Regions from separate parts of the Streptomyces sp. NPDC006393 genome, predicted to be linked through region 1. Evidence: riboswitches for the same ligand, from Rfam matches in the RefSeq annotation. Region 1 holds a riboswitch; the other holds the start of a gene.

Region 1 (3,400 bases):
CTTGCCGGAGAAGTTGATCTTCATGCCGTGGGTCAGATGCCCGCCGTGCGCGAGGTTCAGACCCATGATCGTGTCACCGGGCTGGAGCAGCGCGAACATCGCGGCCGCGTTCGCCTGGGCACCGGAGTGCGGCTGCACGTTGGCGTGCTCGGCGCCGAACAGGGCCTTGACGCGGTCGATGGCGATCTGCTCGACCACGTCGACGTGCTCGCAGCCGCCGTAGTAGCGGCGGCCCGGGTAGCCCTCGGCGTACTTGTTGGTCAGGACCGAGCCCTGGGCCTCCATCACCGCGACCGGGGCGAAGTTCTCCGAGGCGATCATCTCCAGCGTGGACTGCTGGCGGTGCAGCTCGGCGCCGACCGCGGCGGCCACCTCCGGGTCGAGCTCGTGCAGGGGCGTGTTCAGAACAGTCATGTGCGTGTGTCCGCTCCTCAGCCGGCGGTCTCGGCGGCGTACTCGTCGGCGGAGAGCAGGTCGGCCGGCTCCTCCGTGACGCGCACCTTGAACAGCCAGCCGCCCTCGAAGGGCGCGGAGTTCACCAGCGACGGGTCGTTCACCACGTCCTCGTTGACCTCGGTGACCTCACCGCTGACCGGGGAGTACAGATCGGAGACCGACTTGGTCGACTCCAGCTCGCCGCAGGTCTCGCCCGCGGCCACCGTGGTGCCGACCTCCGGGAGGTCGGCGTAGACGACATCGCCGAGCGCGTTGGCCGCGAACTCCGTGATGCCGACCGTCGCGACGCCGTCCTCGGCGGGCGACAGCCACTCGTGCTCCTTGCTGTAGCGCAGCTGCTGGGGGTTGCTCATGGCCTGAATTCTCCTGTACGCGGGGGACTGCTGGTGACTGAGAGACTGATGAAAGCGCTGGTGAGCAGGGTGATGTGCCGGGCGTCACACGCCGGGGCGCGACACGCGGGCACACGGCGTCCGGGGACCCGCCTGCCGCACGGCGTCGCCGGCGCCCTGCCGGACCAGTCTGACGACCTGGTCGTTGCTTCTGCCGCTACTTCTGCCGCTTGTAGAAGGGCAGCGCCACGACCTCGTACGGTTCGTGCCTGCCCCTGATGTCCACGCCGACGCCCGGCGTGCCCGGCGCGGCGTGCGCGGCGTCGACGTACGCCATGGCGATCGGCTTGCCGAGGGTGGGGGAGGGGGCGCCGGAGGTGACCTCGCCGATCACCTCGCCGCCCGCGACGACGGGGTACCCGGCGCGCGGCACGCGCCGGCCCTCGGCGACCAGGCCGACGAGCACCCGGGGCGGCTGGGAGGCGGCGCGCTCGGCGGCGGCCAGCAGCGCCTCGCGGCCCACGAAGTCGCCCTCCTTGTCGAACTTGACCACCCGGCCGAGCCCGGCGTCGAACGGGGTGAGCGCGGTCGTCAGCTCGTGCCCGTACAGCGGCATGCCGGCCTCCAGGCGCAGCGTGTCGCGGCAGGACAGCCCGCACGGCACCAGCCCGGCGTCCGCTCCGGCGTCGGTCAGCGCCTGCCACAGCTTCTCGGCGTCGGCCGGCGCGACGAACAGCTCGAAGCCGTCCTCGCCGGTGTAGCCGGTGCGCGCGATGAGCGCGGGCACCCCGGCGACCGTGCCGGGCAGGCCGGCGTAGTACTTCAGGCCGTCCAGGTCGGCGTCGGTGAGGGAGGCGAGGATGCCGGGGGACTGAGGGCCCTGCACGGCGATCAGGGCGTAGTCGTCCCGGTCGTCGCGGACCTCGGCGTCGAAACCGGCCGCCCGCTCGGTGAGCGCGTCCAGCACGACCTGGGCGTTGGAGGCGTTGGCGACCACCATGTAGCGAGGAGACCCCGCCTCGGCCTCGGCCAGCCGGTAGACGATCAGGTCGTCCAGGATGCCGCCGTCCTCCCGGCAGATCATGGTGTACCGGGCCCGGCCGACGCCGACGGAGGCGATGTTGCCGACCAGGGCGTGGTTCAGCAGGGCGGCGGCCTGCGGGCCGGTGACGGTGATCTCACCCATGTGGGAGAGGTCGAAGAGCCCGGCCCGGGTGCGCACGGCGATGTGCTCGTCGCGCTCGGAGCCGTAGCGCAGCGGCATGTCCCAGCCGGCGAAGTCGGTCATCGTCGCACCGAGCGCGCGGTGCACCGCGTCGAGCGCGGTATGACGGAGCGGACGGGGTGCGGAACTGCTCATCGGGCGTGTCTCCCAGGCGGTGGGGATCCCCCCGCGCGAGCGAGGCCGAGCGCGGGGAAGGGCGAGGACGGATCGGTGTCCTCCCCATCTGTCATCGGAACCTGAGAGGTTCGCCATGACCGCCGTAGGACGGACGATCACGGCTTGCACCTTGGGTGGAGCCACTGCGGCAGCGGCCCGCTTTTCAGATGTGCCTCGCCCGCGCGGTAACGGGGCCTGAGAGATTCAAGGGAGGGACTTGCTCCTTCGGCGCCCCAGCGAGACGGCTGCTGGGAACTCTCCCGCGCGGATTCAAGCGGCCTGTATGCAGTTGGCGGGCACATCATTGCACGCCGGGCCGGATCACGTCAGGCCGCGTCTGTGACCGACCCGTGGCAGAACGCGCATGAAATCGCCGGACGCGGGGCATTACCTTCTCTTTACACTCGAAGGGGAGGTGAACCGTCACCACCCAGGGGAGGACGATGACGGTGAACAGGACCGCGCCGGCGTACGCCACGACCCGGGCCCTCGCCCTGCCCGGCCGACCCGGTGCCCGGGGGCCGCTCGCCCCGGCCCGCGAGCACGGCGGCGGGTGTCCCGTGCCCGTGGTGCGCGACCTGCGCGAGCGGGCCGGCCGCGGCCCGCACGCGCTGCTCTTCGGCCCGAACGACCTGGCCGTGGTCACCGGCCTGCCCGGCAGCGGCAAGTCGACCCTGATGCGGCGCGCGGTGCGCGGCCCGGGGATCGACTCCCAGGACACCCGCGACCGCTGGGACGCACGGCTCTCGTCCCACCTGCCCTACGCGCTCTACCGCCCGCTGGTCCGCCTCGCCCACTACGCCGCGCTGCGCCGCGCGCTGCGCTCCGGCGAGGGGGTCGTCGTCCACGACTGCGGCACGCAGAGCTGGGTCCGCGGCTGGCTGGCCCGCGCCGCCCGCCGCCGCGGCGGCACGCTCCACCTGATCCTGCTGGACGTCACCCCCGAGACCGCCGCCGACGGCATGCGCCGGCGCGGCCGCGGTGTCTCCCGCTACGCCTTCCTGCGCCACCGCAGGGCCGCGGCCCGTCTGCTGCGCGCCGTGGAGCGGGGCGCACTGCCGAGGGGCTGCGGCTCGGCGGTGCTGCTGGACCGCGAGGCGGCGGCCGCGCTGCGCAGGATCGGCTTCACCGGCCCGCCCCGCACCGGCACCCGATAGCCTTTCGGTCACAACAGCGGTTCCCAGCAGGTGGTAGGCGAATGGACATTCCGGCGGACTTCTCCGGGGGCTAC
Region 2 (3,400 bases), on a different contig from region 1:
CGGGCCGTCACCGGCCTGACGGGCTCGGTGGGCCTGGCCGCCTCCAAGATGCTCGCGAAGATCGCCTCCGAGCAGGCAAAGCCCGACGGGCTGGTCCTCATCGAGCCCGGCACCGAGCGGGCCCTGCTGGGCCCCATGTCGGTGCGGACGCTGCCCGGCGTGGGCCCGGCGACGGGCGACCACCTGCGGCGGGCCGGGATCCACACGGTCGACGAGCTGGCCGAGGCGGGTGAGGACGAGCTCGTACGGCTGCTGGGCAAGGCGCACGGGCAGGCGCTGCACGCCATGGCGCTGGCGCACGACGAGCGGCCCGTGGTCGCCGAGCGCGAGGCGAAGTCGGTGTCGGTCGAGGACACCTACGACGTGGACATCCACGACCGGCTGCGGGTGGGCCTGGAGGTGCAGCGGCTCGCCGACCGGTGCGTACGGCGGCTGCGCGGGGCCGGGCTGTCGGGCCGCACCATCGTGCTGAAGGTGCGGCGCTACGACTTCTCCACGCTGACCCGCTCCGAGACGCTGCGCGGGCCCACCGACGACCCGGCGGTGGTGCGGGAGGCGGCGGCCCGGCTGCTGGACTCGGTGGACACCACGGGCGGGGTGCGGCTGCTCGGTGTGGGCGTGTCCGGGCTCGCCGACTACACGCAGGAGGACCTCTTCGCCCAGGCGGCCGGCGCGCGGGTGGACAGCCCTGAGGAGGAGCCCGCGGCCGAGGCGGCGCCGGAGCAGCCGGCCCCCGCCGAGCGGCACTGGCCGGCGGGCCACGACGTACGGCACACCGAGTTCGGGCACGGCTGGGTCCAGGGCAGCGGCCTCGGCCGGGTCACCGTCCGTTTCGAGACGCCCGACTCCGCGCCGGGGCGGGTGCGGACCTTCCGTGTCGACGACCCGGACCTGGAACCGGCGGATCCGCTTCCGCTGGTGCGGCGAAGACCGGACGCCACCACCGGCAACGCGTCCTCGGTGGCCGGCGGGGCCCGGTCCGGATAGCGGGCGGTGGGACGCCGCTCGCTCTCAGCTTTCCTCGGAACCGGATCCCGCGAGCTTGCCGAAGTCGCGGTCCGGGAGGGCGGGGGGAGGCGCCACGTCGAGGCCGTAGTGGTGGTAGAGCTGGAGTTCCTGCTCGGGGGAGAGGTGGCGGCCGACGCCGAAGTCGGGGGCCTCCTTGATGAGGGCCCGGTCGAAGGGGACGTGCAGTTCACCGCCGACCAGTTGGCTGGGCTCGAGCGGCACGAAGGCGTCCCGGGAGAACAGGCCGGTGCGTATGGCGGCCCACTCCGGCACACCGGTCGCGTCGTCGAGGTAGACCTCGTCCACCGTGCCGATCTTGGTGCCGTTCCGGTCGAACGCCTTGCGGCCGATCAGGTTGCGCGGATCGATGTCGGTCTGCACGGTCCCTCCACTAGGTCGCAACTCATTCGTAAGCACTACGAAAGAGCACAATCGGGACGGCGGCCACTCGAGCCCGCCTCGTGACACCCGCTGGTACCCTGGCAAACGGCTGCTGACCCCGTGCGGGAGAGTCCTCCACCACCGGAGGCGCCGAAGGAGCAAATCCTCCCCGGAATCTCTCAGGCCCCTGTACCGCACGGACGAGGTCACTCTGGAAAGCAGAGCGGGTGTCGACGGATGCCGCTCTCACCGACGGTGAAAACCGGGTGCCCTCGGGCGGTCCGGTGAAGCTCTCAGGTTGAGATGACAGAGGGGGAGGCCGTCGGGGCACCCGAGCCGTGGTGTCCCTCGAAGGTCGCGTCAGACCAGGAGGCCTCCGCAATGACCGCCCAGCGCATTCCGCTCTCCGAGCTCGAACAGGGCATTCCCTTCGAGCAGCGCCACATCGGGCCCGACCAGGAGGCGCGGGCTAAGATGCTCGCGCAGGTCGGTTACGGCTCGCTCGACGAGCTGACCGCCGCCGCGGTGCCGGATGTGATCAAGAACGCCGACAAGCTCGACCTGCCGGGCGCCCGCACCGAGGCCGAGGTGCTGGCCGAACTGCGTTCCCTCGCCGACCGCAACCAGGTCCTCGGCTCGATGATCGGCCTCGGTTACTACGGCACGTTCACCCCGCCCGTCGTCCTGCGCAACGTCATGGAGAACCCCGCCTGGTACACCGCGTACACGCCGTACCAGCCGGAGATCTCGCAGGGCCGGCTCGAGGCGCTGCTGAACTTCCAGACCATGGTCGCCGACCTCACCGGCCTGCCGACCTCCGGCGCCTCCCTCCTGGACGAGGGCACCGCCGCCGCCGAGGCCATGGCGCTGTCCCGGCGCATGGGCAAGAACAAGAAGGGCCTCTTCCTGGTCGACGCGGACGCGCTGCCGCAGACCATCGCCGTCATCGAGACCCGCGCCGAGCCGACCGGCGTCGAGGTCGTCGTCGCCGACCTCAGCGACGGCATCCCCGCCGAGATCGCCGAGCGCGAGATCAACGGCGTGCTCCTGCAGTACCCCGGCGCCTCCGGCGCCGTACGCGACCTCAAGCCGGTCATCGACCAGGCGCACGAGCTGGGCGCGCTGGTCACCGTCGCCGCCGACCTGCTCGCCCTCACCCTGCTGAAGTCCCCCGGCGAGCTGGGCGCGGACATCGCCGTCGGCACGACCCAGCGCTTCGGCGTGCCGATGGGCTTCGGCGGCCCGCACGCCGGCTACATGGCGGTGCACGAGAAGTTCGCCCGCAGCCTGCCCGGCCGCCTGGTCGGCGTCTCCGTGGACGCGGACGGCAACAAGGCCTACCGTCTCGCCCTCCAGACCCGTGAGCAGCACATCCGCCGCGAGAGGGCCACCAGCAACATCTGCACCGCCCAGGTGCTGCTCGCCGTCATGGCCGGCATGTACGCCGTCTACCACGGCCCCGAGGGACTGAAGGGCATCGCCCAGCGCACCCACCGCTACGCCACGATCCTCGCCGAGGGCCTGAAGGCGGGCGGTGCCGAGGTCGTCCACGGCGCCTACTTCGACACGATCACGGTCAGGGCCGAGGGCCGGGCCGCCGAGGTCGTCGCCGCCGCCCGCGAGGCCGGCGTGAACCTGCGCCTGGTGGACGCCGACCACGTCTCCATCGCCTGCGACGAGACCACCAACCGGGCGCAGCTGCGCAGCGTGTGGTCCGCCTTCGGCGTCGAGGCCCGCATCGAGGCGCTGGACGCCGCCGCCGCGGACGCCCTGCCCGAGACCCTGCTGCGCACCGACGCCTACCTCACCCACCCCGTCTTCCACCAGCACCGCTCCGAGACCGCGATGCTGCGCTACCTGCGCAAGCTGGCCGACCGCGACTACGCGCTCGACCGCGGCATGATCCCGCTGGGCTCCTGCACCATGAAGCTCAACGCGACCACGGAGATGGAACCGGTCACCTGGCCCGAGTTCGGCGGGCTGCACCCCTTCGCGCCCGCCGAGCAGGCGC

The links. A riboswitch is a leader RNA that binds a small molecule or an ion and turns the genes downstream of it on or off. The one in region 1 is predicted to bind glycine.
Region 2: it holds a riboswitch for glycine, as region 1 does, so the genes downstream of both, gcvP (aminomethyl-transferring glycine dehydrogenase) here and gcvT (glycine cleavage system aminomethyltransferase GcvT) in region 1, are expected to answer to the same signal.

The regions. Positions count from the first base shown of each region.
Region 1 covers NZ_JBEXZD010000024.1:72,512-75,911, reverse strand. Annotated here, with positions in the region: gene glyA (serine hydroxymethyltransferase) at 1-414, opposite strand, end outside; gene gcvH (glycine cleavage system protein GcvH) at 432-809, opposite strand; gene gcvT (glycine cleavage system aminomethyltransferase GcvT) at 1,006-2,148, opposite strand; glycine riboswitch at 2,343-2,442, opposite strand; gene ABZ484_RS13495 (AAA family ATPase) at 2,613-3,326, shown strand; gene ABZ484_RS13490 (enhanced serine sensitivity protein SseB) at 3,368-3,400, shown strand, end outside.
Region 2 covers NZ_JBEXZD010000003.1:9,547-12,946, forward strand. Annotated here, with positions in the region: gene ABZ484_RS02090 (DNA polymerase IV) at 1-987, shown strand, start outside; gene ABZ484_RS02095 (PRC-barrel domain-containing protein) at 1,012-1,389, opposite strand; glycine riboswitch at 1,503-1,594, shown strand; gene gcvP (aminomethyl-transferring glycine dehydrogenase) at 1,771-3,400, shown strand, end outside.